4 regions of the Alteromonas sp. CI.11.F.A3 genome follow, and region 1 is predicted to be linked to each of the others. Evidence: predicted binding sites of a transcription regulator. Region 1 holds the regulator's gene; each other region holds the start of a gene.
What was found. The regulator FNR, encoded in region 1, switches genes on or off when oxygen is low (the NO sensors DNR and NnrR bind a similar motif). The targets are predictions, from matches to a motif close to TTGATCTAGATCAA.

Region 1 (8,064 bases):
GGCTTGTCGCCGGAGCAAAAGTATTCTCAAGTGCACACTTTGCAAAAGCAAGGTCGCAAAGTCATGATGATGGGCGACGGTATAAATGATGCCCCTGTTCTTGCTAGCGCAGATGTGGCAGTTGCCGTAGGAAACGCCACCGATGTAGCGAAAACGGCTGCCGATGTTATTTTGCTAGGCGACAGTCTACTGTCTGTCCCCACCTTATTTTCAGTGGCCCAACAAGCAAAACGCAAAATTCAGCAAAACATCGCATGGTCGGTAGGTTACAATATTATTATTCTCCCCTTTGCGGTGTCAGGGTTACTCTCTCCCTGGATGGCCGTGGTTGGCATGTCACTCAGTAGTATTATTGTGGTCACCAATTCAACTAGGTTATTAAGTAAATAATATGAGTATCATTTACGTATTAATTCCCATCGCTATCATCATTGTTGCGTTGGCGCTGGTTATCTTTTTCTGGGCGGTAAAAACCAATCAGTTTGAAGACCTTGATAGACAGGGCTATAGCATTTTGTTTGATGATGATTTGTCAGGTGATGAAAAGAAACTAGCCGAGCAACGTAAGCAATTGCAACAACGCAAAGAAACCAATGACAGAGATTAATATATTCTCTGCCTTTTTCATTGGCATTGCTGGCGGCGTGCACTGTGTGGGTATGTGTGGCGGCATAGTTGCTGCACTACGCACAGTAACACCAAGTAATGAAGCCGCTTTGCCCTACACCCTTGCTTATAATTTTGGCCGTATCCTCAGTTATACGTTAGCCGGTGCTATTACAGGCGCTGTTGGCCAAATGGCCACCGAATTTGTGCCAATTGCTAAACCCGTTTTGTCTTTAATTAGTGGCATTATGCTGCTGCTTTTAGCGTGTTATTTAGGTAAGTGGTGGCAAGGCTTAAATTACATTGAAGCAATGGGGCGCGGATTATTTAAAGCTATTCAGCCCTTATCTAAACGCTTCCTACCGTTCAAAAGTCCAGTCTATGCGCTCCCGTACGGTTTTATATGGGGCTGGCTTCCCTGCGGACTGGTTTATTCAACACTTACATGGTCATTAGCATCAGGCTCTGCCATTGATGGCGCAGCTATTATGCTCTTTTTCGGGTTAGGCACCCTGCCCACCTTGCTAGCGGCCAGTGCAGGTAGTCAGTACCTTATAGCCGGTTTTAGGCACCCCGTGGTAAGGCAATGCTTTTCAGGAATATTGGCTATTTACGCGCTCTTTTTAATTTATGCAGCAATTTCATAAACAAAAGAGTAAGATTATATTAAGTCGACCCTATTTATAGTTTGAACCTATGAGCAAAGGAAGCCAATTCTCAATTCATTGTCAAAATTGCAGTTTCAGTCACTTATGTTTGCCCGTTGCGCTAAACAAGACTGAGATTGAATCTTTAGATGATATTATTGAGCGAAAGAAACCCCTTCACAAGAGTGATTTACTGGTAAAGTCGGGAGATACATTTAACTCTCTTTACGCAGTACGCACCGGCTCTTTTAAGTCTTTCGTCACCAACTCAGATGGTGAAGAGCAGATTACAGGTTTTCACTTTCCTGGCGATATTATCGGCTTTGACGCATTACGGGAAAACAAGCACCAAAGTTATGCTCAGGCATTAGAAACTGCGATGGTGTGCGAATTACCGTATGAAACCCTAGACGAGATGTCAGTTCAGTTCCCCAAGTTAAGACATCAAATAATGAGTTTTATGAGTGCGGAAATTAAACAAGATCATGACCTCATGATGTTGCTTAATAAGCGCTCAGCAGAAGAACGCCTATTGTATTTCCTCTCACAGCTTTCTCAACGTTTCGAAGAGCGTGGATTTTCAAACAAAGAATTTCACCTTACGATGACGCGAAATGAAATCGGAAACTACCTTGGTTTAACTATTGAAACCATTAGTCGCCTACTAAGCCGTTTTCAAAAAGAAAATATTATTCAGGTGGACGGTAAACTCATTACTATTTTAGATTTTGATGAGATGTCACGACGTTTATCGTCTGTGGTTGCACCTAATATTGCCTGTAATAGCTAATCTTCAAAGCTTTTGATCTAAAACAAGTTACGTAATAGCAAATAGGTATTACACTTAAATTGTAGCAACCAAAATTCTAACGATGTTTGGAGGGGTTATGATTAAGTATGAACGTATTTTAGCGGTCATTGAAGCCGATAGAGATACTCAACCTGCGCTTAGCCGTGCATACGAACTTGCCAAAAAGACAGGGGCTTCTGTCACCGCCATGCTGGTGGTTTACGATTTATCTTATGATATGACTACCATGCTCAGCCCTGATGATCGCGAAGCAATGCGCGATGCGGTCACTAAGGAACATGCGGGTTGGTTACGTAAAACCCTTAGCGATTTAGGGTTTGAAAAAACCGATATTGTTGTTGAATGGAACAACCGCGCCTTTGAAGCTGTGGTGCATTATGTAATAGATAACAATATAGACTTGGTTGTTAAAGCAACCAAACGCCATGACGATTTAGCTTCTGTTATTTTCACTCCAACAGACTGGCACCTACTTAGAAAATGTCCCTCCCCCGTATTGTTGGTAAAAGACCATGAATGGCCCGACAATGGTGAAATTATTGCGGCAGTCAATGTAGGCAGTGAAGACGACGAACATGCGCTACTCAACGACAAAATCACAGTCATTGCTAACGATTATGCCGCGCTACTCAGTGGCAACGTAAATTTGGTTAACAGCTATCCTGCTACACCGCTTAATATCGCGATTGAAGTTCCGGAGTTCGACCCTGATACGTACAACAACGCAGTAAAGCACCATCACGAACTTGAGATGAACAAACACAGCGAAAAGTATGCTATTGATAGTGAGCGCTGTTACGTTAAAGAAGGCCTACCTGAAAAAGTGATTCCAAGAATAGCCAAAGATATAGATGCCGAACTGGTGATCATAGGCACGGTTGGCCGAGTTGGTATTTCTGCGGCCCTTATAGGTAACACTGCTGAACATGTTATAGATGAGCTGGTGTGTGATGTACTGGCAATAAAACCAGACGGCTTTATTTCGCCTCTTTCACGCTAATAGATAAACATTTAAACACAGTCTGTTGGCACGGTTCGCTAGCGTAGCTTTGTAGCTTGAAGCGCTATTGGTTTTAGCCTTTAGCGCTATTGGCATTTTGTAGCAGCCCGTGCCAACAAGATACAAAAAATCTTAACCTCACACATTCAATTTTACTTGATTACTGTATAATGGTTTTTTTCGCAGTAACCAAGCTATTGATATGACCAGTGCAGGCACAAACCGTGCGGACGCTCCGTTAACCGCGTCTCAAAATAAACAAAAATACAGCTTTAACAAGCTACAAAAGCGACTTCGTCGAAATGTAGGCAAAGCGATTGCTGATTTCGGCATGATTGAAAACAACGATAAAGTCATGGTGTGCTTGTCTGGCGGTAAAGACAGTTACGCTATGCTTGATATTCTTATGTTTTTAAAGCGCATTGCGCCAATTCATTTTGACATTATTGCGGTTAACCTCGATCAAAAGCAGCCAGGATTTCCAGAGCACGTACTTCCTGAATACCTTGAAAGTGTGGGGGTAGAGTACAAAATCGTAGAAGAAGACACCTACTCTATTGTTATGGATAAAGTGCCAGAAGGTAAAACCACGTGCTCACTTTGTTCGCGATTACGTCGCGGCATTTTATACAGCACGGCAAAAAAATTAGGCGCCACTAAAATTGCACTCGGTCACCACCGTGATGACATGCTAGAAACCTTCTTTTTGAACATGTTTCATGGCGGTAAGCTTAAATCAATGCCACCGAAGTTGGTAAGCGATAATGGCGAGCATATTGTGATAAGACCTCTTGCCTATTGCACTGAAAAAGACATTCAGCGTTATTCTGATGCCGTAGAATTTCCAATCATTCCTTGCAATTTGTGCGGCTCTCAAGAGAATTTGCAGCGTCAGAACGTTAAGGCCATGCTACAAGATTGGGATCGCCGTTTCCCTGGGCGTATTGAGTCTATGTTCAGTGCGCTTCAAAATGTAGCGCCTTCGCATCTGGTCGATAAGAATTTGCACGACTTTAAAGGCATCTCTACACAGAACGGTCCAGTGGAAGATGGTGATATTGGTTTCGATCCACCCAGCTTTGAGTCACCCAGTGAGCCTACTGACGACACGGTTCAAGTTATCAATTTGATGGAATCAAACTAAATGAAAATAGGTCTAGCATTAGGTGCGGGAGCTGCAAGAGGTTGGACCCACATTGGTATTATTCAAGCATTAGAAAAGCTAGGTATTAAAATTGACGTGGTGGCAGGTTGTTCTATTGGAGCCTATGTTGGTGCTGCCTACGCCAGTGGCAAATTAGAAGGCCTTAAAGAGTGGTCTTGTTCTTTGTCAGATTGGCAGGTGCTTGCTTTGATGGGCGTTGGCTTACGTAGAGGCGGCATTGCTAGCGGGCAAAAAGTGTTTGATAAGCTTGCTAGCGAGTTTTGTGCCCCAACCTACGAAGCAATGGAGAAGCCGTTCGCTTCAGTGGCTACCGATTTGTACACAGGTCGTGAAGTGGTGTTTAGTTCCGGTGAGATTGGCAATACTATTCAAGCTTCGTGTGCTATTCCTGCCCTATTTGCCCCTGTAGCCCATGGCGATCGTTGGTTAGTAGATGGTGCGGTAGTTAATCCGGTGCCTGTTAATCTGTGTCGTCAGCTTGGTGCCGATTTTGTTATTGCCGTGAACCTGAATGCTGATTTCAGGCCCCTTAGGCTTGAGAAACTACGTCTAGATCACGAAGAGAATCAAAGGAAAACAGAAGACTTCTTCACTAAAAGCCAAAACGTGCTTAAGCAGTGGTTCTCACCTGATAGTAAAGATAAAGAAGAAACTGAAACCGACACCGAACATAGCGAACAAAACGAAGGCATTGCTAGCGAAGCTATTGAAGCCATAGAAGAAACGATTTCGCCGCCGCCAAATAAAGTCCCTAGAGGTAACCCTCCAGGAATTTTAAGTGTGATGAGTAGTTCGCTAGAGATACTACAAGCAAGGGTGACACGTTCACGTTTAGCGGGCGATCCGCCAGATATTCTTATCGAACCCCAACTAACCGACGTGGGTATTATGGAATTTCACCGTGCACAAGAGCTATGTGAAAAGGGTGAACAAACTATCACCCGTATTGCTGAGCAAATTAAGTATCAGCTATTAGCTTGATGCCATAGCGGTAACACGAAGGGGGGCTTTCGGTAGCGTAAGCCCTTTATTTTCGTTAATTTCACCTTGTTCTAAGTGAAGTATGCCGTTATTAATATGCAGGCCCTCTGGGGTTATATAATCCAGATTTTTATCATCAAATTGCAACATCAACCCTTTCACCGTTGGCATTAAGAACGACAAGAAACTGCCCATTTCATTAAAGAAAGCTTCATATTGGCCATAAATAAAATTCAGCTCTTCTTTTGTGTAACTGGCGGTTAGGTAGCTGCTTTTTGTTTCTAGCTGCACCGACATATCACACACATTAGCCGCTTCAGTTAAATCTATTCGCACGTAAGCATTTGCTAATTTTAGCGCTTTTTCTGTAGGTACAGTGAAGCGGTACTCATCGCTAATCTCTAACGGCATAGTTTGTTTGTCAGTGACTATTTCAGCATTGTTAATTTCACATAAACGCCCTTCACCAACACGCAGAAAACCAAAAGCGAATTGCAGGGCTTGAGTATCTTCGTTATCCAGTTTTTTTACGTGGCTATAAAAGCGGCTGTATTCAACATTAACCATTTCGGCGGCAACGCTAGAGGTGAGTAATGCGCCTATAAGCGCGCAAGCTATACGTTTCATTCAGTTAAGAACTCCTGGTTAAACCGGATCATGGTTTGTAATTCGTCTACATAGGCCGCGCCACGCTCAGAGTAGTTCATTAACCCCTCTGCCAAGGCGACGCCTGTAATGGGGATTTGATTTGCCCTTAACCGCTCTCTGATTTCTCGTAAATCGGTGTAGGCATCGTGCCTATTAAGGTTTCGCATATAAGTATAGGTAGCGCGAGAAAGGCTTGAAAACTTGGCTACCTCGTGCGTTGCGCCGGCATTTCGTTTACCTGGTACAAAGCCACAGCCTTTCACAAAGCACCATATACCAAAGAAGTTATAGCCTTTTTTGGCAAAACGACTGGTGCCCCATGCCGACTCATTCGCCGCTTGAACCAGCACCAATTCAGCAGGCAAAATATCAATTTTATGCAGCAAGGCAAGCAAGCGAGAGGTTAGCGGTTGGTCTGCCTTTACTCGGTACTCAGTTTGTAGCCACTCAAGACGGCTAATATCATCGTCGGTTAGCGGCTCTTCGTTTAAAGCCTTACGATACAAGGTTTGTATGTAGTGTCTAAGCGTAAGTAAATATGCATTTTGTTTTTCAACTTCAGGGCGTAAGTAATCAAAAAAGGCAGTCTTTTTTTCTTTAACGTCGGTATAAGCAGAAAAATCGGGAACAGGTTTAGTCGCTTCAGGTGTTTCAGGAATATCTAAAATATCGGGTTCGCGCTTAGTCAGTATAAGCGCGTTAATGACTATGACTGCTAATACAGCAATAGTAATTAAAACAATTTTTAGGGTTTCCCGTTTATGCATCGAAGCTCGACTCATTCGTTTTATTTTGAACAGTGTGGCTTGGTGTTGGTTCGCCCTCTTCACCAATCATCTCTTCATACAACAAGCCTAGCATGCTGAAATACAGGGGTAGAACCCACACAAGAGACAAACCTAGTGTTAACGGAACCGTGATAAATAATATAATGAAGACGGCAAAAACACCGGTTAACGGTGCCCAATATGCATTGAATACGCGGCACGATAAGATAATAGCGCGTAGTGGAGTTAACGATTTGTCGGCAACTAGCATCAGTGAAAAAGAGGTGGCCATCCATAAATACACACCGGGTGCGAATAACAACACCAAGCCGATTTGTACCACTATGCCATTCACCAGCTGTGTAAGCGCTAATGCGAATATTAAAGAGACGTAGCTGAAAATAGAAAATACCGTGGTCTTTTGACCTCTGGCGTGGCTTACCCCCATCATGTATAACCCGCCAATAAGTGGTGCAACAATGAAAATAGCGACTATTTCAATTAACGATTGGTGTTCAAAAACAAAAGTGCCATCGTCATTAAAAATGATGAACTTCTGAGCAACAAAACCAAGTGCGACAAACGTGAGAAATAAAACCAATGATGCTTGGAATAGGCTTGAAAAATTTGCTTTCACCAAACCATTAGCGCGGGAAAACAACGATTTAATATCGAAATCGTACTGCTTTGAAAGTGTTCTTTCTAGCTTGCTAGATGGCTGGTTATCTTTAAAAGGCATTTTATTGTCTGCCACACGTTCCTCTACTGCTGCTATCGAATTTAACCGCCGCATTATACATAAATATGGCGGTTAACCCCAATAACCACGCATTAGTTGATTAAATGTAATGCCTAGCGATTAGTTTCGAAGAATCGATCTCTGAGCGAAATGTTAGCCCAAAACTAATTTTGCGGCCAAACCAACCAATAAAACACCCATCGCGCGGTCGAGCCAGTACCCTTTTTTACCAATAAGTTGAGCAATTTTACTGGTGCTAAGTAGGTAGGATAAAAAGCAAAACCAAAGCCCTGTTGCGATAGCTAAATATATGCCATAGCCAAGTTTGATTGAAAAAGGCGTGTCGATATCAATAATAGCGGTGAAAAGTGATAAGAAAAACAAAGTCGCTTTAGGATTTAAACCATTCGTTAAAAAGCCAATCCAAAGTGCTTTTTGAGCAGAAATTAGTGGGCTAGCTTTGCTGTTATTAGCTGCCTCGGTGTTAGCTCGCCTGTTTTCAACAGAATTATCTATATTATTTACCGCAGCCTCGCCTTCTTCTGGTGGTTGGCTAGGCCCGCTTTTTAGTGCGCCATACGCAAGATATAAAAGATAACCTGCAGCAAGATAACTAAAGGTTTTAAACAGCCATGGCGTGGTGGCTATTACCACGCTTAATCCCACTAATGAATACCCAACGTGCAGCAAAATTGCGAGT
Region 2 (8,064 bases), 1.5 Mb from region 1:
CATGCACCTGTTCATGGCTAAGCTTACGAGGACGAGGGCCTCGCTGTTCGCCTCGTTTGGCATCGTAAGAGACGGTAAAGGTGTCTTTGTCGAACATGGCCGATTGAAAACGGGCATAAGGGCAAATATGGGTACACATGATTTCTCGCATGTAACCCGCATTGGCATATGTGCACACTGCAAAAAAGACCACTGAAAACGCGGCCCAGAAGCCTGTGTTAAAGGTGAAAAAATCAACAAAGAGTGCGCCGATTGGGGTGAAATACCCCACAAAGGTGAGTGCGGTAAGTAGGGCAACCGCCACCCAAGCCGTATGTTTGAGGGTTTTGCGAATAAACTTATCCGCATCCATGTTTCGTGCGTCTAGCTTAATACGTTTATTTCTAGGGCCTTCTATCTTCTCTTCAAACCAAGTGTAGATATACACCCAGGTAGTTTGAGGGCACATGAAGCCGCACCACACCCTACCTGCAAAGGTCGTCACGAAAAACAGCGCGAATGCGCCCACGATGAAGATATAGGCAAGCAAGGTTAAATCTTGCGGCCATAAGGTTAACCCAAAGATAGAGAAGCGCTGCTCGACAATATCGAGTAGCACTGCCTGCTGGCCATTAAATCTTATCCAAGGAATAGCGGCAAAGATGGCGAGAAAAAACAAACCGAAAAAACGTCTGAATGTTTCAAGAGGGCCTTTAACCGCACGAACATAAATACGACTACGCGAGTCGTATCGCTTCCCTTCAGTGGTTGATGCTGGTTTATGCACCTTAACTGGAGTAACGTTTTTAACCGGAATTTGTTCGTTCATTTTTTCAAAACCTTAGCCAACTTCTTGTATTGCGCGGCGCATTATAACAGCTGAAAATTCAGCGTGTTTAACATAGATCAATGATAGGGCTAATGATCAGCTTTATTTATCTTTCAGTCAATACTGAAAGTTCAGAAATTAGATTTTATCAATCTATCTTTACTTAATGCTAGTTGACTACTATGGCGATAATAGTTTTTAATACCGAATGAAAATTATACAAGTAATTATCCTTTTGATTTTTTTGACGAAAATGTTTGTTGAAAATAATTAACGATAGCTGCGTTGTTTGAATTAAGTATAGTAGTGGAATAATTTTAAATGCTTCGTTTCTTTGTAATCTGTGCCGAAATTGTATTATTGGTGATTGTGCTACGATCGCCTTTTGTTCAATACTTTTTTTCAGATATACAAAGTACCATCTCAGGTTGGTTTGTTTCTATTTCTGAGTTACCTGAACAAAGAGAGCTAGATGCGTTAAAAGATCAAGCGGCGGCGCAGCTTGCGCCTTTAAAAGAATTCGAAGCAAACTACCTTCGAAGAATTCTGGCAAGTCGTTCAACGGTCATGCGCTTTCATATCGCATATTGCGAAACCACCGATATAAACCCAAATTTTAGCCGCGGCAAGCGCCAGCAGTTGTGCGTAATGATAGAACAATCTAAGCTACTGCAGCCCGATAAATAGCTACTGCAGCCCGATAAATAGCTACTGGAGCCCGATAAATAATTGGCGCTAAAGGTGTTGTTTCTTGTATTAGTCTCTTCTTCGTTTCTGTCGTCGTACCTTCCAATCCTTTCCCACTATTACCCTGTATATAGATAAAGCCATTCATTCTACGTTCAGCTACCTGTGCTATTATTGAGCATATAGTTGTGATAAAAGTAGTAACATTGCTATAAGTTGAAGCCATGCTTCACTAAGCGCCGTTACCCGCTTACTCAGTTTTTTGTCGCTGACTAATACCGGGTTTTTAGAAACGAGGTAGGGGGTTACATGAAAATAGCTAAGTTAACGAGTGTATCTGCGCTCTTGCTCGCCAGCGTGGGTATGTCTGGTGTACTGCAAGCGGCACAGGTTGAAGTAACCTGGGAAGAACCAAAGTCTTACCGAGATGTTAAGCCATCGAATGAATCTCGAACTCGCTTTAGAGAACGCACTTTTAAAGAGCTCGATGAGTTTTTTACTGAATTAGCAGAAAAGCTTCCTGACGATCAAAAACTGTCAATTACCGTTACTGATTTGGATTTAGCCGGTCAGGTGTGGCCTGCATCTTTTGTTGGTATGGGGCAGTCTGCTACGGATGTCAGGATCATTAAAGAAATAGACATTCCTAGAATGTCATTCTCATATGTACTTACAGGCGGTGACAGCACAGTGCTTAAGAGCGAAGAGGTTAAGATTAAAGATATGATGTTCATGAATACCGTTAATCGTAGGTTACCCAGCGATAATCTGGTTTACGAAAAGAACATGATTGAAGATTGGTTTAACGATACGTTTGCAGAAAGCCTTGTTGCTAATAAGTAGTTACGTTTAGCGACCAGCTGTTATTTGCTATATCAATATGAATAAAAAACCGCCTATACAGGCGGTTTTTTAGTTTTATCTGCTTGATTAAATGTAATCAAACTCACTGCCGGATACGGCCAACGTGCTTTCATAGCCTGCTGAATACGCTTGTTTATGCGCATTGCGACGAGGCAATATACGCTGCATGTAGAAATCACGGGTTTTCTGCTTAGAAGAAGCTAGCACAGCATTATCTGTACTCGCCGCTTTATCTGCCATGCTGTACCACAGCACACCAATTAGCGAGTAGGCAGAATAGGCTAAGTAATCTGCTGCCGCCGCCGCTGCTGTAGTGCCATCCATACCTAGGCAGTCAGCCGATGATGCGCGCCAATCGTCAAGTAAGCCTTGCGCCAGTCCTTTACTTTCAGCATCGCTAATATCAGCAACTAGCTCAGCAAACGCCTGATAAGTAGCTTCCATCATTTGCCCGCCATCACGGGTTAATTTACGGCCAATTAAGTCTAATGCCTGAATACCGTTGGTGCCTTCATACAACATGGCGATACGAACATCACGCATCAATTGCTCCATGCCCCACTCACGGATAAATCCATGACCACCAAAAACTTGCACCCCGATACTGGTAGTTTCAAGGCCCATATCTGTCATGTAGGCTTTGCAGATTGGCGTAAGAAACTGCAGCACTTTATCTGCATTTTCTTTTTCTTCGTCAGTGCCTAATTTTTCGATATCCATGTACTTTGCGTATAGCAAAGACAGTGCGCGGCTACCTTCAATTTGTGATTTTTGCGTAAGTAGCATTCGGGCTACATCAGGCTGAAATACAATAGGGTCGGCTTTGCCTTCAGGGTTTTGAATACCTTGCGGCGCACGAGATTGAACGCGCTCACGGGCATACGTTAACGCACCTTGGTAAGAAGCTTCTGCAGCTCCTAGGCCTTGTAAACCCACTTGGAAACGAGCGTCGTTCATCATGGTGAACATGCAGGCTAAGCCTTGGTTTTCTTCACCCACTAACCAGCCTGTCGCGTCGTCAAAGTTCATCACACAGGTTGGGCTCGCCTTGATACCCATCTTGTGTTCAATACTGCCCACAGATAGAGAGTTTGCAGTGCTTGGTTCGTTATTTTCATCAAGCATTAGTTTAGGCACTAGAAACAAGCTAATGCCTTTTACGCCCTTAGGCGCATCGGGTAAGCGAGCGAGTACCAAGTGAATAACATTGCTGCTCCAATCTTGGTCACCGGCGGTAATAAATATTTTATTACCGGTAATTTTATAACTACCGTCGTCTTGAGGTTCAGCTTTGGAGCTAAGTAAACTAAGATCGGTGCCCGCGTGAGGTTCGGTTAAGTTCATTGTACCTGTCCACTCACCGCTGATGAGTTTAGCGAGATACTTGTCTTTTAATTCCTTGCTAGCATGCTTAGTCACAGCAAGCGTTGCGCTTTCTGTTAGCATGGTGGTCAAACGCCAGCTTAGGTTTGCGGCATTTAGCATTTCATGTACAGGCACCGCCATGGTGTAAGGCAACTCCTGCCCATCGTATTCAGCCGTACCTAACATGGCGTTCCAGCCATTTGCTACATACTCTTGATATGCGTCGGCAAAGCCTTTCGGTGTGGTGATTTTTCCGTCTTCCAGCTTACAGCCTTCTTCATCACCTTCACGGTTTAATGGTGCTACAACGTCAATGGCGAATTTAGCGCCTTGCGAAATAATTTCGTTGGCCAGTTCGCTATCAAAATCGCTGATACCCAATTTTTCATAGTGGGCATCTAGGCCTAACCAGTCCTTAAGTAAGAACTGAAAATCGGTAGTAGGGGCGTGGTACAGAGGCATAGAAGACTCCCTTTTCAAACAAGTGTTTTAATTTTGCCACATTATAGACACAAAAAGCATAGACAGAGTAGCCCGTTAAGGGAAAGTTAATGAAAAATAATATGGCTGTATTTGCACAACAACTGTTCAATCCCTTTAAATTTAAACCACAGGGGCATCATAATCTGTGGCAAAGCTTGCTTTTCAATAGCTCGCTGGCATCCTATAACTATAGTTAATTCCATGTATTAAGAAGTAGAGAACTCATGAACCACGGGCAATCAGTTTGTGTCGTTACCGGCGGAAGTTTAGGAATAGGTTTAGCGGTTTGTAATACCTTTAGTGAAAATGACTACCGAGTGATAAACCTGGATGTAAGAGATTTTGACGACACACCAACTAACGCTGAATGGGTGGCTTGTGATGTCAGTAACGTGGAACAAGTGCGACATGCTATCGATAATATTGCCGTAAAATATGGTCGTATAGATGCATTGGTGTGTAACGCAGGTATGCACGTGTCGGCAACCATTGAAGATACCGATGAAGCACTACTCGATAAGATAATGAGCCTAAACATTAAAGGCGCATATGGGGCAATTAAAGCGTCACTACCTACTATGAAAGTTCAAAAAAGTGGGGCTATTGTGGTGATGGGATCCGATCAGTGTTTTGTCGGTAAGCAGAACTCTTTTGCCTATGGTTTAACAAAGTCTGCCTTGGCGTCTATAGCTAAAACCACGGCACTGGATTATGCCCCCTTTAATATTAGAGCTAATGCGGTATGCCCGGGGACGATTGAAACGCCCTTGTTTCACCACGCTATCGATAAATATGTAGCAGCATCAGGGGCCGATAAAACCGCAGTTGTAGCCCAAGAGGCCGCTGAGCAACCTATTGGTCGTATTGGCCAGCCCGAAGATGTGTCTGAACTGGTGTATTTTCTTTGCAGTGATAAAGCGACCTTTATTACCGGAAGCTTACACGCTGTCGACGGCGGTTATACCGCCAAGTGAATATCGTCGATGGTCATCTACATTTTTTTGCCCTTGAGGCGGGTGATTACCACTGGCTTAAGCCGCAAAATCCGCCGTATTGGCACGACAAGCAAGCCATTGCATCATCATGTGATGAAAGAAGCTTAACACTTTCTAGCGGTCACACTCTTGCAGGCTACGTGCATGTTGAAGCAGGGTTCGACAATGAACGTCCTTGGCGTGAGATCCGGTATTTAGAACAACGAGCCCAACTGCCGTTTAAAAGCGTTGCCAGTATCGATTTATGTAGTGAACGGACCTTGTCTGATATTCAAACATTGGCAGGGTTTTCTTCAGTCGCGGGGCTTCGCCATATTTTAGATGAACAAGCCGACTTTATATTAACCCACCCTAAAACAAAACATGCGCTTAAGCGTAGTAGCGAATATGGATTGTCTTTCGATGCCCAACTGGATGTGGGTGACGGCGAGGCGGTAAGAGCGTTATTAAAGTTATTAGAGGCATTGCCCGCACTTTCAGTCATTATTAATCACGCAGGTTCAGCGCTGTTAGGTTCTGCTGTTACCGCTACCTACATTAAGCAGTGGCGAATTAATATGAACGCACTCGCTCAGTGTTCTCAGGTGGCTGTAAAACTCTCAGGGTGGGAAATGCAGTGCAGAGACTGGCATTGGCGCAGTGCGCAAAATATTGTCATGGAAACGGTAGCTATATTTGGCGTGTCGCGAGTAATGTTAGCAAGCAATTTTCCACTTTCTAACTGGCGCCACAGTTATCAAGCGCTTTGGCTGCAATATGAAAAAATGCTGGCGCAGTTTACCTTTGACGAGAAATGCAGCGTGTTGGCAAACAATACCGCTCGTTGGTATGGCCTAGATATCTAAACGACTAATGCCAGCCACTATTTTAAGCGATAGTGCTACGTCGCTAGCTTGCAGCCAAGAGCTTACACTCAAGAGCGGGCACCCAAGGGCTTGCACCTCTATATCGCTTTTTAGTCTATAAGTTGATGGTGGGCGGCCACTGTCTGGCTTTCAATATGAATAAAGCTAAACTCTGCGCTTTGCTGTTTTTTCAATATAGTGAGGAATGCACGAAGCTCATCCACAAAGCGCTCTGCTTTATCTGGCATTATCGCGCACCACACACACAGTGACTTCTCGGTAATTAAATTAGCGTCGTAACGAGGTTTGAATTCGCACGCATCTTCGCGCCAAGACCCTTCACAATCAAAGTGCGTGCATCCACCATAATAGGTGGATAAATATTCGTTTAACGCTTCTTTTACTGGTTCGTATGCGTGTGTGCCTGGTGTCAATATAATGGTAAATTTTGTGCGCTTATTCATTTGTTCTTCGCAAATAGTAAGGCCATTAACAGCACCGCTATTAAGGCTAGGTTAACCGTATTTTCAGATGACATTAGCGAGAATATATCGTAGATACCCCACGTTGAATCATGCTTCACAGATTGTGATGCGGCGACAAAGTTGTTGGTAATATCCACCAAAGAAATACCCCCAATTAGCATGAGTATTACTTCAATCGATTTATTTATAGCACGATTAAGTTGGTTCTCGTAACTTGATATGGCGTTGTTAATATAGGCTGCCCTATCAAGCAAACTCTCTTCTACGGCATTAATTTCCCATGCATCTATGAGTGCGTTCGCGAGTGGCTTTCGACTTCCTTGCAGTCCTCGAAGCGAATCACAAAACTCCAATCGAATATACTCTAGGGTTCTAATTGAAACCATGCGCTGGATCAACTTTTCAAGGGCTTTTCTGCGCCGCCCCGTCGACAGAGCTTTAAGCGATTGCAGCTGATGGTACGCGTTGCTCATCGATTGTTGATAGGCATACAACATCGCATTGTAATGCTGAAGCAAAAACAGAACCCGCCGGTTATCCAACGACAGTAAAATATCATTGTTTAAAAATAGGCAATTTCCCGAACGGAAGAAAGCCTCATCGTTCTCGTAGTTGGTAGGCGGACATTCATGAATAATTGAGAACACCTGTTTGGCTTCTGCGTCAGATTCTGGAACGCGAGTAATATAACAACGTCCAGTCCACAATACCGCGTCACTGTCGGTGAGTTCAGAGGTCAATAATTTACAGCGTTTACTTAGTGTATCAAAGGTGGTGTTTAGCAAGTTGATCATTACACCTCCTGCCGCTTGTAAAATTAAAGACAGGCTTTGTTCAATATCTCTGTTTTCAATCTTTTGCCAACATAGAGTGAGTTGTTCCTGAGATGCGGGTGCCAATGTCGCTTGTAAGGTAGCAATGCCTGTTTGATATAAGCGTAAATTTAAACCTTGAAGCTTAAGGCCTATTTCTTCTAGGGTTGAAAATGCATGTTGAAAAGCTGGACTTTCATGATCGACTTCAAGTTTTACTAATGGGGTAAACATGGGGCTTAATAAGTCAGAATCGGTAGATACATAGCCCATGTCCAGTTTACTTTCTTGATTAAGTACCCAATCTTGGCTGTGCATGACTTCTTCAACTTTGCTGGTTAAAGACGGCGTAAGCGCACTGAATTTACGGGTTAACGCGATAGGCGTATACGTAACAATAGAGACGGGCGGTGAGCACAATAAAGCCGATGAGGAAGCCGAGGCTGACATACTTCTTCTTATCCTTGAAAACAGGCGGGGCAAAAATCATTGCCCCAATCTAAGCGTTTCGTTATTTAAGTTCTGTTACTGTCATATGAGGCGAGCGGTAAACAATCTCGTCATTTAAATCGATACCTAATCCAGGAGTGTCTGGCGCTTCAATAAAGCCATTTACAGGTTGTGGGTCTTGTAAACAAAGCTCACGATTCCAGTCTTTAATGGCATAAGTGTGATGTTCGTGAATTAAGAAGTTAGGTATTGCGGTTTCCAAGTGCAAAC
Region 3 (8,064 bases), 940 kb from region 1:
AGGCTGGGCCTGTTTTTGGCACTACCATATTTTAAATAAAATGTATGACGAGCGCTTAGTGAGCGACCGTTTTATGATGGAGTTTTTGCACAGTCATTCCAGTGTGGTGATGCAGCCCGATTACAACAGCCCCTACTATTCGGGCATTAACCCTTATGCGCTAGGGTTCTCCATGTTTATGGATATCAAACGGGTGTGCCAATCCCCCACCAAAGAAGACTATGAATACTTACCGACTATCGCAGGAAAAGATTGGCTTGAAACCGTACATTTCGCTATGCATAACTTTAAAGATGAGAGTTTTATCAGTCAGTTTTTATCACCTAAGTTAATGCGAGATTTTAAATTATTTGCCTTGGAGGACGACGCGAGCAATTCCTATGTGAGTGTGAGCGCTATTCATGATGAGAACGGCTATCGTACTATTAGAGAAAAACTCTCTGCCCAATATAATTTAAGTAATTTAGAACCTAATATTCAGGTATATAACGTTGATGTAAGAGGTGATAGATCTTTGACACTTCGCTACGTACCTCAACATGGCATTCCGTTAGGAAACTCCAAAGGTGAGGTTATGCGTCATCTTCATAGATTGTGGAAGTTTGATGTAAGGCTTGAGCAAGAAAACAGTGCAGGCCTTCCTACCCTACTGGCCGAGTGCCGAACCAGTAAGTAATTGTACTTTGCGCCTTCTGGTACGCGGGGGCGCCAGTTAAATGCACACTCTTACTTCCAACTTCTAGAGCCTAACGCGCTAAGGCGTTAACGAGCAAATACAACCGTATGAGTATGTTAGGCATTCAATGTTTTAATCGCCTGGTTGGGCTTAGGCTCGTCAAGAAAGCCATTTTCAGAGGCGTAGAGAAACGCGTCGTCGATGCTTTCCACATGAAAGCTAACGTAGTCTTTGGCGCGTTCGGGCAACATTTTGGCCAATTGATAGCGTTTGACTGGGTTGGTTTGATACACATAGAAAGACGCTTTCACGCCATTTTCATAACACCATACTCCGTATTGAGTGAAGTTTTCCATGGCGTCAAAAGTGGTTAAATCCCACTTATCTAACAACACGATATGTAGCCAGCGCATGTTAAACCTTGAGGCAACCTCTTGCTTAACATCCGCAATATAGCTATTTGATATCTCAGTAGACCACTGACCCTTTAATTCACTAATCAGCGTAGAACCGGTAATTTCTATACTGTAAGCCGCATGGGGAAACTTTTTATTACACACCATATCAGAGCGTAAATTCATGCAAGCACTCCTTTATTAGTACAAAACTACTAACGTCGACACCTGTGCTAGCCTTGTACTAGACCTGCAATAATGTTCTTTATTACAACAAGGTGTCTATTGTCTTCGTACTAGTATTACTTTACGTCTAATTCAGTATAGCTACATATTGCAAGTAAAGTAGTTTTAGACGAAAGCTTTAATAAAACAAGCTTTAAACGGTGAAGGCTTTTTACATAAGTTGCTTGCGCTTACAGAAAAACAAGGAGACCGCCCCTATTGCTGAGAACACCGCGGCGGTGGCAAAGGTTTCATAAGCATTGGCGCCTTGGTTCCATTGTTGACCTGCCATGTAATTACCAAATGCGCCACCAAACCCAAAGGCCACACTAATATAGATAGCTTGGCCTCGGCTGTGGAATGCCGGTGGTAAAAACTGGTGAATAAAGTGTACCGATACCGCATGGGTTAATCCGAAGCTTAACGCATGAATCACTTGGCTTAGTAATATCACCGCCATGCTATCGGCCGCTGCCGCTAACGCATACCAACGCAGTGCTGTTAATAGCAAACTGGCAAACAGCAAATTCCATACGCCAAAACGTGCAGTTAAACGACTGGCAATAAGAAAAATAACCACTTCTACCAATACACCTAGGGCGATGAATAAACCCGTTTGCTGACCGCTGTAGCCAAGGTCGCGCATGTACAGTGCAAAGAAACCATAATAAGCACCGAAACTAATTTGTAAGCATATTGAGGCAAAGATAAAAACCACAAAAGGGCGCTGTTTGGCATACTGCCAAATGCTTCCAACAGCGGTGTGTTTCTCGGCACTCGCTTTCGGGGCTTGAATAAATAGCGTGGTCACGAACAAGAGCAATAACACGCCCACACTCACGATGACCGGTGTTTCAGTAGAAAAGCTGTCTAAGGCCTTACCCACGCCTACGGTTAAGCAGATAAAGCCGATACTTCCCCACAACCTAATAAGCCCATAGCTGGCTTTAGTTCCCACTACAGACTTCATAGTAATAACCTCTAACTGAGGTAAAACCGCAGTCCAGAACATCATCATTAAGCCAAAGGAAAGGGTAAGCCCCCAAAAACCTTCAAATAAGAATACCGAACAAAAGGTGGCTACCGTAAGAAAGCTACCTAGGCGCAATACACTTACCGCATTACCTTTTTTATCGGCAATGCCCGCCCACAATCCAGGCCCTAAAATACGGGCAAGGGTTATCACTGCGAAAAGCTCCCCTATTTCAGCAGAGCTAAAACCACGACCATCGAGAAATATACCCAAGTAAGGGACTAAAACGCCTAGTTGACCAAAGTACAGCCAATAAGTTAACGCGAGGACAATGAGTGATTTATGGTTAGCAAAAGGCAATTTAGCGAATGGCACTGCACAACTCCGTATGCGATAGCGCCACAAGTAAGATTACTTGTGGCGTATGAGGGGATGAATTGGGTTGTTACTATTTTTACTGACGCGCTGTTTATTAGCGCTTAACTAGCGTTTTCTTATCGTTTAGTCAGCCTGACCCGCGATGGGGGCAGTCGTCGATACCACAGAAGCATTTTGTGCACGGTGACGTAAGTAATGATCCATTAATACAATGGCCATCATCGCTTCAGCAATAGGCACTGCGCGAATACCCACGCAAGGGTCGTGACGACCTTTGGTGATAATTTCAATTTCTTCGCCTTGCTTATTGATGGTTTTGCCTGGCACCGAAATACTTGAGGTTGGCTTAAGTGCCATATGCACTTCAAGATCTTGTCCTGTTGAAATACCGCCTAATACGCCACCAGCATGGTTTGATAGGAAACCTTCGGGTGAAAGTGTGTCACGGTGCTCACTGCCTTTTTGGTTTATAACCTCAAAGCCATCGCCAATTTCTACGCCTTTAACCGCGTTAATACCCATCATAGCGTGTGCTATGTCGGCATCTAATCTATCGAATACTGGCTCGCCCAACCCCACTGGAACGTTTTTAACCACGACTGAAACCTTAGCGCCAATGCTATCGCCAGATTTCTTTAGCTCGCGCATGTATTCATCTAGTGCTTCAAGTTTGCTTTCATCGGGGCAAAAGAAAGGGTTGGTGTTCGTTACTGTATGGTCAACGTTTTCAACGCTAATAGGCCCTAATTGAGAAAGGTACCCATGTACTTCAACGCCATGTACTTCTTTTAAATATTTTTTAGCAATACCACCAGCAGCAACACGTACCGCAGTTTCACGGGCAGAAGAGCGACCACCACCGCGATAATCACGTGAACCATACTTTTGATCGTAGGTGTAATCAGCATGACCAGGACGGAAACGATCAGCAATATTTGAGTAATCTTGGCTACGTTGGTCTTTGTTTTTAATCAATAAACCAATACTGGTACCCGTGGTTTTTCCTTCAAACACGCCAGACAAAATCTGCACTTCATCATCTTCACGACGGGCAGTGGTATAACGGGATGTACCAGGCTTACGTCTGTCTAAATCGCCCTGTAAATCAGCTTCACTTAACGTGAGGCCTGGAGGGCAACCATCAACAACACCACCAATAGCGATACCGTGGCTTTCTCCAAATGTGGTAACGGTGAAGAGTTTTCCAAAGCTGTTGCCTGACATAATCTAGAATTAATCCTTGCTGTTAAAATAGTTTTTTAATGTTGTGTTGTTTACGGCAAATATCCCCTGCCCGCCATTTTCAAAGCTAAGCCAAATGACTTCAAGGCCTGGGAAGCGAGTGTCCATGTGCACTTCGCTGTTACCTACTTCAATGAACAACCAGCCGTTGTCGGTTAAATATTGTGGTGCTTTACGCAGCATAATATCCACAAGTTCTAACCCGTCATCACCGGCCGCTAATGCGAGCTCCGGCTCATGATGATATTCATCAGGTAAGTCGGCCATGTCTTCAGCATCAACATAAGGTGGGTTTGATACAATTAAATCGTACTTCTGCCCGGTTAAATTAGTAAATAAATCAGAATGAATGGGGTAAACACGGTGACTGAGTTGATGCTCTTGAATATTAATATCAGCCACTTCAAGGGCATCTTCGCTTATATCTACCGCATCAACCTGGGAGTCGGGGTACGCATGCGCAAGCGCAATCGCAATACAGCCACCACCAGTACACATATCTAAAATATGCGACGGCGCTTCTTTAACGAAGGGCTCAAAATTATTTTGAATCAGTTCTGCAAACGGAGAGCGAGGAATAAGCACGCGCTCATCTACGTAAAAAGGCATACCGCAAAACCAAGCTTCGTTAGTAATGTAAGGCAGTGGCATACGAGTTTGAACTCGTTTTAAAACAAGCTCAGCAATTTTTTCCCGCTCACTTTTTGTAAGTCGTGATGACAACATACTGTCGCCAACATGCTCAGACAACGAATGCGGCAAGTGCAGCGCTTGCATGGTAAGACTTAATGCTTCATCCCAAGCGTTATCGGTACCATGACCAAAATAGAGGGCGGCGTCGTTAAATCGACTGGTAGCCCACCGAATCATATCAAGTATGCTGTGTAAATCTTCGATGGCTTCTTCTAAGTAAAACTTGTCGGTCATAAGAGCTTGGGTACATCAGGAATATGAAAGCTGGTATCATACCCAAAGATAACGCCTGCGCCCACGTTAATTTGCACATCGGTTCATAATGAAAGCATTTAAAAAAGAACTAAAAGCCATGATAAAAGGCACTGAGAAGCCAAAAGTGATTGAAGATACCTTCTCATTTGCTGATGCTGTGCAAGGCGTAAAGCCCATGGAGCAGGACAAGATTGTACCGAATAAGAAAGTTGCTCTAGAAAAGAAAAAGCAACTGGCAGGAGTTAAACACCTTAAAGGCAGTAAACAAGTAGCGGCGAGTTTCAGTTTTTCAGATATGTACCAAGCCGTACTTCCACAAGAAGGCCCTATGCGGTATTGCCGAGATGGCGTGCCAACGCACGTATTAAAGCAGCTTAGACGAGGAGACTATTCCCCTGAGTTTTTGCTCGATTTACATGGCATGACCCGAGAAATGGCAAAAACCGAAATAGCCTCATTGATTTATACCGCCCGCAAAGAGTCGGTAGACTGTGTTTCTATAATGCACGGGTTTGGGCAAGGCGTTTTAAAAAACGCGCTTCCTCACTACTTAATACAGCATCCCCACGTGAATGCATTCCACCAAGCACCCCTTGAATACGGCGGACAAGCAGCATTGCTTGTTTTACTAGACGTGCCCACGCCAGAATATAAGCGATAGCAAACTTAATCCTGTTTACTGAGGCTTCTTGACCTAAGCGACAATGCTCATGGGTAAAGCCCTGCTTACTTATCAAGCTCTGCGCTGTTGTGCATAAACATGTATGTGTAAAACACGCCCATTCCAATAATAATACTGATACCTAAAAGCGAGCCCCATACAACGGGATCTGAAATCATACTTAGTAACATAGTGTTTCTCCTCACAGGGTTAGTAAGTTAATGATAGCGATTTCTTGACGAGGGTTTATGATCTGGATCAAGTCCGAAATACGGTAAATAGAAGGGTTATAGAGAAGTTGATCGAGATCAATATAGAAATAAATTAAAAATAATTCAAAATGACATTGCAAATCATTCTCATTTGCAATACATTGTACATGCCTGTTCGACGTAGGTTAAAAACGGTCTTGGCTTAGCGTCGTAAGGGGAACAGACGCCCGTCTGTTCCCCTATTTTTTTGTCTGTTACTTTTTCGTTTTATCAATAATAAAACGCACGCATAATCCTTTTTCTTTTCGGTTTTGAATCACTAAGTGGCCATTATGTGCATCGGTAATTTCTCGGCATAGCGCCAACCCTAGTCCACTTCCATTCGCCTTAGTGGAATAAAAAGGAACCAGCGCATTTGTCATTACGCTATCCGTCATGCCTTTTCCACTATCGAGTACTTCTATAATAACTTGAGAGGCCGTTTGCTTGATAACGAGCTCCACATTCTGTGGGTTTCCTCCCGACTCATGGGCATTTTTAAGCAAGTTAATTAATAGCTGTTCTACTTGGACTGCATCGGCTTTCACCTCGACAGCCTCTGGCATAGTTAACTTGAAATCGCATTGATTGCTGAGTTGCGCCGTTATTTTATCCCAATCAATCGTTGTCAAAACTGGTGGAGGCAATTTCGCAAACCTTCCATACCCTTGAACAAATTGATTTAAATGGGCAATACGCTCTTCAATAGTGTGGAACACCCGCACCAGACGAGTATCACCATTTTGCTGCCCTACAATTTGCCCGCTATGTAACAGGCTGGAAATAGGCCCTAAGGAATTATTTAGCTCGTGACTAATCACCCTTATTACTTTTTTCCAAACCGACACTTCTTGTCGGTTAAGCTCCCGAGTCATTTGCTTAAGAATATACAATCGATGAGTTTGGTTATTGAGCAAGAAGGTTCCGGTAGCCATATGCCACGTTTGAATACCGCTGGCATCCTGAGGCAAGGTGAATAGGCCTTCTCGGTTTTCTAACAAAACATCTTTCAGCGTGTCTGGTTTATTTTTGAGTAACGTGCCAAGGGTGTAACCCTCTAAGCTTCTGCTACCCATGCTTTTCTCGCCCAAACTGTTAGCACCTACCCCATTGGCACTATTTGCCTGTAAGTCACTATCCTCCATCTTACTTGTTGGGTGGAAGAACTCGCACGCTTGGCGGTTACTCAGTACTACATGCATCTGGTCGTTTACTAATAATAAAACGTCAGGCGAACTATGCAGCACTTTGTCTAGCATTAGCTCTCGTTGATACAACCACTGTTTTTCTCGGCGAAGGGTTTCTGCGGTATCGTTATAAAGCTGGCATAAGGTTTCAAACTCGTCCCCCGTTTTACAAGCCAGTGTTGATGAAAACTCACCGTCTTTAAAATTGAGCAAGCCTATTTCAAGGGCATCCAATTGATTAGTTATTTGTGACGTACAGATTTTCACTGCCATTGCGCACAGGCACAAAGATGCGGTAGCAAGTAGGACTTTTTGAACAACCGACAGGTCGCTTAAATACAACATAGGCGCCATGCCTATTGCCGTAGCGCAAAGCGCTGCTACCAGAAGTTTAGTTTTAATTAACCTCACGATTTATAATCAATTCCGTATTTATCTAGTCTGCGGTAAAGGGCTTGCCTTGATAACCCCAAGTACCTTGCGACTTTAGATATTGTGCCGTTAAATTCTGTAAGCGCCGCCTCTATCTCTAACTTGCTGGGTTCTTTTCCTCCTCTGTCCTCGGTATTCGAATCACCCTTCGCACAGGGTAAACCGAAGTCTTCAGCATCAAGGGTACCATCTGGGTGCAAAATACTAACTCGTCGACACACATTCTCAAGCTCACGCACATTTCCTGGCCATGCATAGGCTTGCAGCGCTTGTTGACCCGTTAAGCTAATGTCTCGACCTGGCAGGAAATGCTTTGCTAAAGCCAACACATCATCTCCTCGCTCATTGAGCGGCGGCACATTAATTTCGATAACATTTAAACGATAAAACAAGTCCTCGCGGAATGCGCCGTTGGCGATATCGCGAGTTAAATCAGAATTGGTAGCCGATATAATTCTTACATCTGTTTTTTGTGTTTTCACCGAGCCCAGTTTCTCAAATTCACCGGTTTGCAATACACGCAGTAATTTGACTTGGCCCGACAAAGGCAAATTGCCAATTTCATCTAAAAACAAAGTGCCTTGGTTGGCGGCTTCAAAACGGCCAATTCGCGTTTTATTAGCACTGGTAAACGCCCCTACTTCTGCGCCAAATAGCTCGGCTTCAATAAGCTCTTGAGGAAGGGCTCCCGCGTTT
Region 4 (8,064 bases), 1.1 Mb from region 1:
CGTTTAGTAATCAAGGTTTCCCTTCACTTGAGCTATTCGCAAAAGAAGCAGCGTTAAGTTTATTTGCCGCATTACCTATTGGTATTGCAATGGCATGTTTAATGAGCTTTGTAGTTAAACCAAGACTAGAGGCGCATTTTTCCTCGGCTACTTAAACGCACTCCACTTTGATAAGTACAACTTATCTCCCATGTTAGATAGCATGCCCTTTGAAGCGCTGTTCTTACCAGTATCATCTGTTTCATTACTGTCAGCGCTTTCAACGTTAGCAATATTATCACCTTGTAAAGAATCTCGTTTGCTCGCGTAGTCAAAACTGCCTGCAAGCTTATCTTTTATTGCCATTAAATATGAAACCGCCCCACTTTTTTTCGTATTCACGCCACTAGCTCCTTGTCATTTAGTGTAGCTAGTGTCGCGATTAGTTCTTTACTAAACCAACGATTAAATCTAACTTATAAAATAAGCTGAACTTATATAATAGAAAATAATGGATAAGCGATTACGATGGCTGAATAACCTGCTTTGTTTTGAAGTCGCCGCAAGACATGAGAGTTATAGCAAGGCAGCAGAAGAGTTATTTATTTCACAAGCGGCAGTTAGCCAACAGATGAGACAACTAGAAACCAATCTAGGCGTAAGCTTATTTCGTAGGCAATCACGAAAGATGATTTTAACTGGCCCGGGCAGAACACTTTATGCATCATGTGAAAAAGGATTTAGCGAAATCGTTAATGGGTTGAACCAAATACACGAAGAGCCTTTAGAGGGAAGCTTAACCGTTACATCTACTCAAGCTTTTTGTTCATTGTGGCTTATGCCTAATTTGTTCGAGTTTTTTAATGAGTTCCCCAATATTAATATCAATATTCAAGCATCTAATCGCATTGAAAGTTTACATAAAGGCGATATCGACGTAGCCATTCGTTTTTATACCTCAACCACCGCATCTCAGGATGAAGGCCTTATTACGCGAAAATTTGGTGAAAATGGCGTCGTACCTGCTTGTTCACCTGCCTTTCAAACTCAAAAGCAACTGCATACTGTTGAAGATATGCTAGGCACGCGCCTGCTAGCACTTGCTGGAGAAGAGAAAGCAAGTTGGGAGTCATACTTCGAACACAATAAAATAAATCTATCGAATAAAGTGTTGAGAAAAACAGTGGTATCGTCAAGCGATCTTGCACTTAGCGCTGCGCTGGCAGGACAAGGCGTCATGTTAGCCTCTGATGTTATGATTGGGCAGTATTTAAAATCAGGGCAATTGATAGTGCCCGTTGATACTCCTCATCCAGTACGCTGGAAATCTCACTTTGTTTATCTTAAAAACTCACCGAAGCAGCAACGTATCGCGCATTTTTGTGAATGGCTGACAGAAAAAATGGCAAGCCATGAAGCACTGCAAACGTAAAAAAAGGTTAAAACCGCGTTAGCCGACGTTGAAGGTTTTCGTTTTCCACTACCAGTTTTTCTTTTTGTTTTAGCAACTCAACAATCATCGCAACCGCTACCCAATCCAACTCTAATTGAGAGTACAGATTGATGGCTTTTTTTACCCACCGCACGCTATTTGTGTCAAATATCCAATTACTCGTACCGTCACCCGAGATAGGCTCAGCAATGCCATAATCAATAACTTCGATAATCATTTCTTGGTCTAGTCGTTCAACGTGGCAAAGTTCTTCAAATGATATTATTAGCAGTGAATTAGTCATTTTACTTACTCCAGTGCGCGCGAGGATCATCGTGCTCTAATTGCGCTAGTTGTTGCCACAAAGCCTTGTCTTCGTCAGTCGTTTTATCTGGAGCAACGATTTTTAAAACAGCAATCATATCACCAAGGCCCGTTTTCATTTTAAGCCCTTTACCCTTCACTCGCAGTTTTTGACCAGTTTGACTATTTGGCTTTATATTCAGGTTAATCTTACCTGCCAAGGTAGGTACCTCAACTTTACATCCAAGTACGGCTTCCCACGGCAATATCGGCACTGTAATGACGAGGTTGTGTCCTTCTACATCGAACAGTGGATGCGGCACTAAACGAATATGTAAATAGAGATCGCCGTTTCTACCCTGCCCCAGCCCTTTGCCGCCTTGACCTTTTAGCCTTATCCGCTCTGAGTCAACCACGCCGGTAGGTATTTTAACTTTGAGAATTTTATTGACGTGTTTAACCTCTCCATCTTCTAGCATTGGCATCGAAAACTGAATGGTTTTGGGCGCTTCTGAAAACAAATCTTCGAGGAATACTGGAACTTCAATCTCAGCATCTTGCCCGTGATTGTTAAACCCTGAAAAGTCGTCTGAATGATGGCTACGCGGCCCCTGGTTGAACCCACCGCCAAATACTGAATTAAAAAAGTCGGAAAAGTCGCCGCCGGTGTGAGCACCATTGAAATCATTGTTACTTTGCCAGCCTGGTGGCGGTTGAAAATTATCGTGTGGGGCAGCACCATATTTTTTCAATTCGTCATATTCAGCTCTGCGTTGTGGGTCTTTAAGTACCTCATAAGCTTCGACTAACTCTTTGAATTCTTCATCGGAATTACTGTCAGGTTGCATATCTGGGTGCAGCTTTAAAGCAAGCTTACGATATGCTTTTTTTATTTCTTTTAAATCAGCATCTTCTTTAACACCAAGGATTTGATAATAATCTTTAAATTCCATTCAATGATGCTCAGCGTAGTGACTATAGAATCTTTAATATAGCGGATACCTAAAAAGCGTAAATTGATATTGATCAAACATCAGAGTGACTGGTTATGAAGATGCTTTAACGATCAGTAGTTTCCTCTTCACATTAATTATCAAATAAAATTTGATAATCATTCAAATTAAACACTGTTTTTAACTTGGCAATTAACCTCTATTCTATACCTCTCGAAATAAACAACACCAAACCAGTGCAAATACACAGCAGACTTTAAGGGTGTCATTTGGGCTTTTTGAATTATTACTCCATTACAGGAAAGACAATGAAACTATTTAAAGCATCTCTTATTACTGCTGCTATTGGCTTATCAAGTGTTGTAGGCGCGCTGGTAAATGCAGCAGAAGTGGGCCCGCTAGAGCCTGTTACTCAGTTTACTGAATATCGTGGTGGTGGTATTACTATTACGCCAAGTGGTCGTACTATTATCAGCATGCATCCGCTAGATAACCCTAAAGTGAAAGTGGTTGAAGTGATGGCAAATGGCTCAAAGCAACCTTTCCCTACCACTGATTGGGCGGATGGCTCAGAAACTGGGGAAGTAGGACTAACATCTGTTATTGGCGTTCACAGCGATAGTCAAGGCGTAGTATGGATCCTTGATATGGGTAGCGAAACATCGCCAGCTCAAATAGTCGCGTGGGACAGCGTAAATCATAAGCTTCACACAACGATTACATTGGCAAAATCATCGCTTCAACCAAATTCATTCATCCAAGATTTCTCTATTGATGAAAAACACGGCAAAATTTATATTGCCGATATGACGTTCGGTAACTTTGCAGGGGCTACTAAGCCTGCCATTATCGTTGTCGACCTGAAATCTGGCAAGTCAAAGCGTGTACTGGAAAGTGCAGCACAATTAATGCCTGAAGACCAAGACATAGTGATTGAAGCTTCTTTATTGGCGTCGAAAACACCAGAAGGTGAAACTAACGCATTACGCTTTGGTTTAAACCCAATTGCCATTGATGATAAAAACGAGTGGTTATATTTTGGTGCATTTACTGGCACAAAAGTTTACAGAATTCCGACATCAGCCATTAGCAACACAAAAAACTCAGACAAAAAACTAGCACAAAGCATTGAAGTTTATGGCCCTAAAAACCCTAGCGATGGTATTGCTTATGCACCTGGCGGCGGCATTTTAGCCACAGATTTAGAGCATAATGCGGTGGGATTAACAACGAAGGGGAATTACGAAATACTGATTCAAGATAAACGTCTTTCATGGCCTGATAGCTTAGCGGTAAGCAACGGTTATATTTACGTAACCCAAGATCAACTGCATCAACATCCTGCATTTAGCCAAGGTTTAGGAAACGCTAAACCACCTTACACACTTTATCGTTTTAGCTACCAGCCTTAAAAACTATTTTGAATGGGTGCAATGCACCCATTTCACTCTCATTTTTTCATTTATTCTCTAATAACTCCCCCAAATGCCACACAGTTAAGGAACGTTTCATGAATACATTAACGATTGTTGCCAATATCACTGCAAAGAAAGACAACATTAATGTTGTAAAATCTGAGCTGATAAAACTTGTTGAAATGACTTTACCCGAAGAAGGCTGTATCACCTATGACCTTCACCAAGGCTTAGAAAACGAAGCGCATTTTATGGTTTACGAAATATGGGAAACCCGAGAACTGTGGCAAGCACATAATGAGAGTAAGCATTTAACGGCATTCGTTGCCGCGACAAAAGGTGCCTTTGAGCAATTTACCGTTGATGAAATGATGAAAGTGAATCAGGGTACGTTATGAAAAATTTAATCAAGATAGGTGTTACTAACCTATCGTTTCACCATGTAGCGGCGTCGCTAGTATCGAATGTGCTCAGCGATATGGGATTTGATGTACAAAGAATCTATTCTCCTCATGAAAGTAACTTTGAAAAGCTCAAATCTGGTGAAGTAGACCTACTCGCGTCTGCTTGGTTGCCGTCTAGTCATGGTGTATACAAGGCTAATATTGAGGAAGTAATTTCACTAACAGAGCTCGGTTTGCATTATGAACCTTATGCCTTGTGGGGAGTGCCGGATTATATTCCTGAATCTGCAGTATCTGAAGTTGCGGATTTACTAAAACCTTCTGTCATTGAAAAAACCAACGCTAATATTCAGGGAATAAATCCTGGTGCGGGTATCACTCGGTTTTCAATTAAAATGATGGAAAAATATGGTCTAAATAACGCGGGTTATAAATTCCATACTGGCACTGAAGAGGACTGTTTTACTGCGTTTGAAAAACAGGTTGAAAGAGAAGATTGGTTTGTTGTTCCGCTTTGGAAGCCTCAGTTTTTGCACTTCAAACATAAGATTAGAGAAATTAAAGAGCCCAAAGGGCTATTAGGTGTTGTTGATCGTGCCGTGCTTTTAATTCGTGACGACAAAAAGCAGTTATTTACCAAAGCACAATTAAATGCGCTAAATGCTTTGCGTTTCAACAATGATGTTATTGCTCAGCTTGATTACCACGTATCTAGAAATAACAAAACGTTAGACGATGTTACCAAGGATTGGTTGATTTCAAATAAAATTATTCCAGCCTAAGCAGCAGTGACATTTAAGCCCAGTTTAAGGCCTGATTTAATCATCAGGCCCTTCTAGGGTAAACACCAAGTGCCTGCGCATATCTTTTAAAATAACGCCTTTCTTGACCATTGCGGCGCTTAAGCGCTTTCGCCATTTTAATAATTCCGGTTCTGCAGCTGCTAGGGCTTGCTCATTTTCAAACTGAAAGCGCAGTAGTAAAGAGCTTGGGAATAGCTCGTATTTCATATCAAACCAGCATTGCAGCATGCCAGGAATTTCAGCGCGCCCTTGCGCTTCAAGCATGTTCGCAACGTCAAGGACAAGTGCTTGTTGTTTAATTTGCACTTTAGAAAGCTTTTTCATCTATGGGATCCATCTTAAGGTTTAGCGTTTACAGGCGCTAAACTTAAACAAAAATCGAATACTTCCGTTAATTATACTTTATTTTACTTACCAAAATTTGAGTATGCTTACCCATCTTCCGTTGGTTACCCTGATATTTCCAAGCACTGTTACAAGGATAAATGCTAAAAAGGCCGACCCTATTAGCATTGAAAATAAGTTTAAGTTTGCGTTTTCAGCACCAAACTTGTAACCAATTATGGTGTATTGGTATGCGGCGATGATCGTCATGGCAGCACCGAGAAATTCTGCACTACGCACCAACTGTCCCCTACCAATACTGAACTCTGAAGCGTTTAATGCATTGGTGATAGCTAGCGCATACCGATGCACTGCGTAAAACAGAATTGCAACCGAAAAGATCTTAAAATGACCAACCCACCCATCAGATATTATCCAAAAATCATATAGCCCATGCACTACGCAAGCTGCGAAAAATGCGAAGATGAAATAAACTAGCGCACCACTTTTGGCCTGATATTTAGCGTACATTAAACCGTAAGCAACAAAAGAAGTTAATGTCATATGAAGGACGGTAGCAGAAACAGATCGGCTCAAAACATTATCTAAGCCACCTTCATGGAAGTACATTATGTTTTCCATAAAAGCAAAGCTCAACCCGCAGACTGATGCGTATACTATGTAATCCATTGATTCGTTGATAATACTTTTGAATCTTAACAAGATTAGAAAGGGTATAATTTTTACGGCTTCCTCTATTACGCCGATAGCAAATATACAGTACAGCAGATCGTTAATGTAGTTTCCGTTGAGCTCCCATCCAAGCCAAACAAAATATAAATCGTATAAGGGTGTGGCTAACATAGAGAAACCACAACCTATCACCAGTGCAAAAAGGATATGCCTAATTTTTTCAGTTTCATAAACGTCTATCCACAACAAGAAAATCACCCAAACGATTAGAATTAATGCCGCCCCCACCACGCCTGATGTTGTGTAATCACCTAGTTTGAAGGCATGATGGCTGTATGTCTCAAAATCGCCCTGACCTAGCATGTGATGCCTTAGAAGCCTTTTAGAAACATACCCAACAACTTCTTCATTGCTTAATAACCTAGTTAACTTAGCGTCATTCTGAGTAGCCTTATAAACATTAGCTAAATTTGAATAGGCACCTGATATATTGGCGTTGGCGTCAAGCTCTCTTAAAAAGTATTTCTCTGCTTCAAGGTAGCGCTCTTGCTCTAAATAAACGTAGCCTATGGAGTTATTCAAATAAGGTAACTCTGGATCCCTAACTAATTGATAGAAATCTAAGGCTCTATCCGAATTTCCATCCATGATTTCAATGTATCCCAAACCATAAAAACCAATATCAGATTTTTCCCTTCTAGCTGATTGAGATAAATCTTTGTAATTCTCTTTTATTGTTTTGTCATCCCGATACGAACTTCTACCCGTTTTTTCTGGGATATTGAAATGGCTACGAATTTTATCTCTGTGGAGCGCTATGTTTAATGGGTCCGAGAGCAACATCTCATCATAGATTCTTTCTGCCGTGGCATGATTACCAGACATGGCTGTATTTTCCGCTTTCTGCGCTAATGGAATGTCCTCACTGCTAAATAGAAAATTTACTATTAAGGCAGCAATCAGAAACGGCGTACCAAGCAGAACCAACCATATTTTACTCATCAAATTCCCTTTAATTTCTTATTATATTACGCTCAGCAACCCTAACACTTAGTCGTATAGCTGCAAAACAGGAATTCACCAAACTATTTAACGTTTAAGTAGTTTGCTAAAAAATACTCTTATACCACTGAATATAATAGCTTTCCCACCCCGTAAGTTTGACTTCATGAAGTATTTTCAAACCGTTAAGTTTCCGTAAGTTCTTTTTCTTGGTAACCGGCAATACTCATTCCAACACCAATCGCTTTAAAAGCGCAGGTTGATGTCGCGACAAGAAGGATTGGTCTTTTCCACCCTACTTTAAGGAATGAACATGAAACCGTTAATGCTAGGTTGTTGCGCAATAATCTTGGTATTTCCTACCTGGGTAAGCGCAGTTACACATACAGATAATCACTATGCTGCCAATAAAAGCAATGGCTATGTTGCCTATATGAGTGAGCCAGAAACTCTGGTTATAGAGCTGGGAACCAATACGTCTAAACGTGAAGTTCACCTTCCTCGTGTTCAGCAAGCTAGTGAGTTTAGTTGGTCGAATGACAATCGCTATCTTACCTTTACGACGCATAACCTGCACCTGTGGTTATATGATACACAGCTTGCCACGCTCCGCCTTATTGAGTCGATGCCAAGTACAGCATCAAAAACCAAATACTCCCCCCAATGGTCAAGCGCAGGAAATTGGTTGTTGTTTATATCGCACAACCAAACAGAAACTCGCCCTCGCGTTTATTCACCGTTACGTAAACACAGCTA

Region 2: the regulator FNR is predicted to act here: its motif matches at 876-889, upstream of ccoG (cytochrome c oxidase accessory protein CcoG).
Region 3: the regulator FNR is predicted to act here: its motif matches at 5,797-5,810, upstream of R1T43_RS15105 (DUF3149 domain-containing protein).
Region 4: the regulator FNR is predicted to act here: its motif matches at 2,731-2,744, upstream of R1T43_RS05990 (DnaJ C-terminal domain-containing protein).

What each region holds. Positions count from the first base shown of each region.
Region 1 is NZ_CP136708.1:2,551,972-2,560,035, forward strand. Features, by position in the region: gene R1T43_RS10950 (heavy metal translocating P-type ATPase) at 1-390, shown strand, start outside; gene ccoS (cbb3-type cytochrome oxidase assembly protein CcoS) at 392-607, shown strand; gene R1T43_RS10960 (sulfite exporter TauE/SafE family protein) at 594-1,253, shown strand; gene fnr (fumarate/nitrate reduction transcriptional regulator Fnr) at 1,303-2,043, shown strand; gene uspE (universal stress protein UspE) at 2,141-3,064, shown strand; gene ttcA (tRNA 2-thiocytidine(32) synthetase TtcA) at 3,267-4,208, shown strand; gene R1T43_RS10980 (patatin-like phospholipase family protein) at 4,209-5,210, shown strand; gene R1T43_RS10985 (DUF2987 domain-containing protein) at 5,202-5,837, opposite strand; gene R1T43_RS10990 (glucosaminidase domain-containing protein) at 5,834-6,625, opposite strand; gene R1T43_RS10995 (stress protein) at 6,618-7,379, opposite strand; gene R1T43_RS11000 (LysE family translocator) at 7,518-8,064, opposite strand, start outside.
Region 2 is NZ_CP136708.1:4,062,300-4,070,363, reverse strand. Features, by position in the region: gene ccoG (cytochrome c oxidase accessory protein CcoG) at 1-808, opposite strand, end outside; gene R1T43_RS17490 (hypothetical protein) at 1,130-1,495, shown strand; gene R1T43_RS17485 (DUF3016 domain-containing protein) at 1,805-2,338, shown strand; gene R1T43_RS17480 (acyl-CoA dehydrogenase family protein) at 2,426-4,186, opposite strand; gene R1T43_RS17475 (SDR family NAD(P)-dependent oxidoreductase) at 4,432-5,181, shown strand; gene R1T43_RS17470 (amidohydrolase family protein) at 5,178-6,047, shown strand; gene R1T43_RS17465 (hypothetical protein) at 6,158-6,511, opposite strand; gene R1T43_RS17460 (hypothetical protein) at 6,508-7,794, opposite strand; gene R1T43_RS17455 (mandelate racemase/muconate lactonizing enzyme family protein) at 7,856-8,064, opposite strand, start outside.
Region 3 is NZ_CP136708.1:3,494,266-3,502,329, forward strand. Features, by position in the region: gene R1T43_RS15075 (SpoVR family protein) at 1-676, shown strand, start outside; gene R1T43_RS15080 (hypothetical protein) at 793-1,257, opposite strand; gene R1T43_RS15085 (MFS transporter) at 1,469-2,644, opposite strand; gene aroC (chorismate synthase) at 2,771-3,871, opposite strand; gene prmB (50S ribosomal protein L3 N(5)-glutamine methyltransferase) at 3,881-4,816, opposite strand; gene smrB (endonuclease SmrB) at 4,905-5,498, shown strand; gene R1T43_RS15105 (DUF3149 domain-containing protein) at 5,564-5,689, opposite strand; gene R1T43_RS15110 (sensor histidine kinase) at 5,965-7,347, opposite strand; gene R1T43_RS15115 (sigma-54 dependent transcriptional regulator) at 7,344-8,064, opposite strand, start outside.
Region 4 is NZ_CP136708.1:1,405,234-1,413,297, reverse strand. Features, by position in the region: gene R1T43_RS06010 (DUF2798 domain-containing protein) at 1-155, shown strand, start outside; gene R1T43_RS06005 (hypothetical protein) at 148-381, opposite strand; gene R1T43_RS06000 (LysR substrate-binding domain-containing protein) at 491-1,411, shown strand; gene R1T43_RS05995 (chaperone modulator CbpM) at 1,419-1,715, opposite strand; gene R1T43_RS05990 (DnaJ C-terminal domain-containing protein) at 1,717-2,667, opposite strand; gene R1T43_RS05985 (L-dopachrome tautomerase-related protein) at 2,976-4,079, shown strand; gene R1T43_RS05980 (putative quinol monooxygenase) at 4,178-4,480, shown strand; gene R1T43_RS05975 (glycine betaine ABC transporter substrate-binding protein) at 4,477-5,268, shown strand; gene R1T43_RS05970 (hypothetical protein) at 5,305-5,613, opposite strand; gene R1T43_RS05965 (PrsW family intramembrane metalloprotease) at 5,701-7,308, opposite strand; gene R1T43_RS05960 (hypothetical protein) at 7,622-8,064, shown strand, end outside.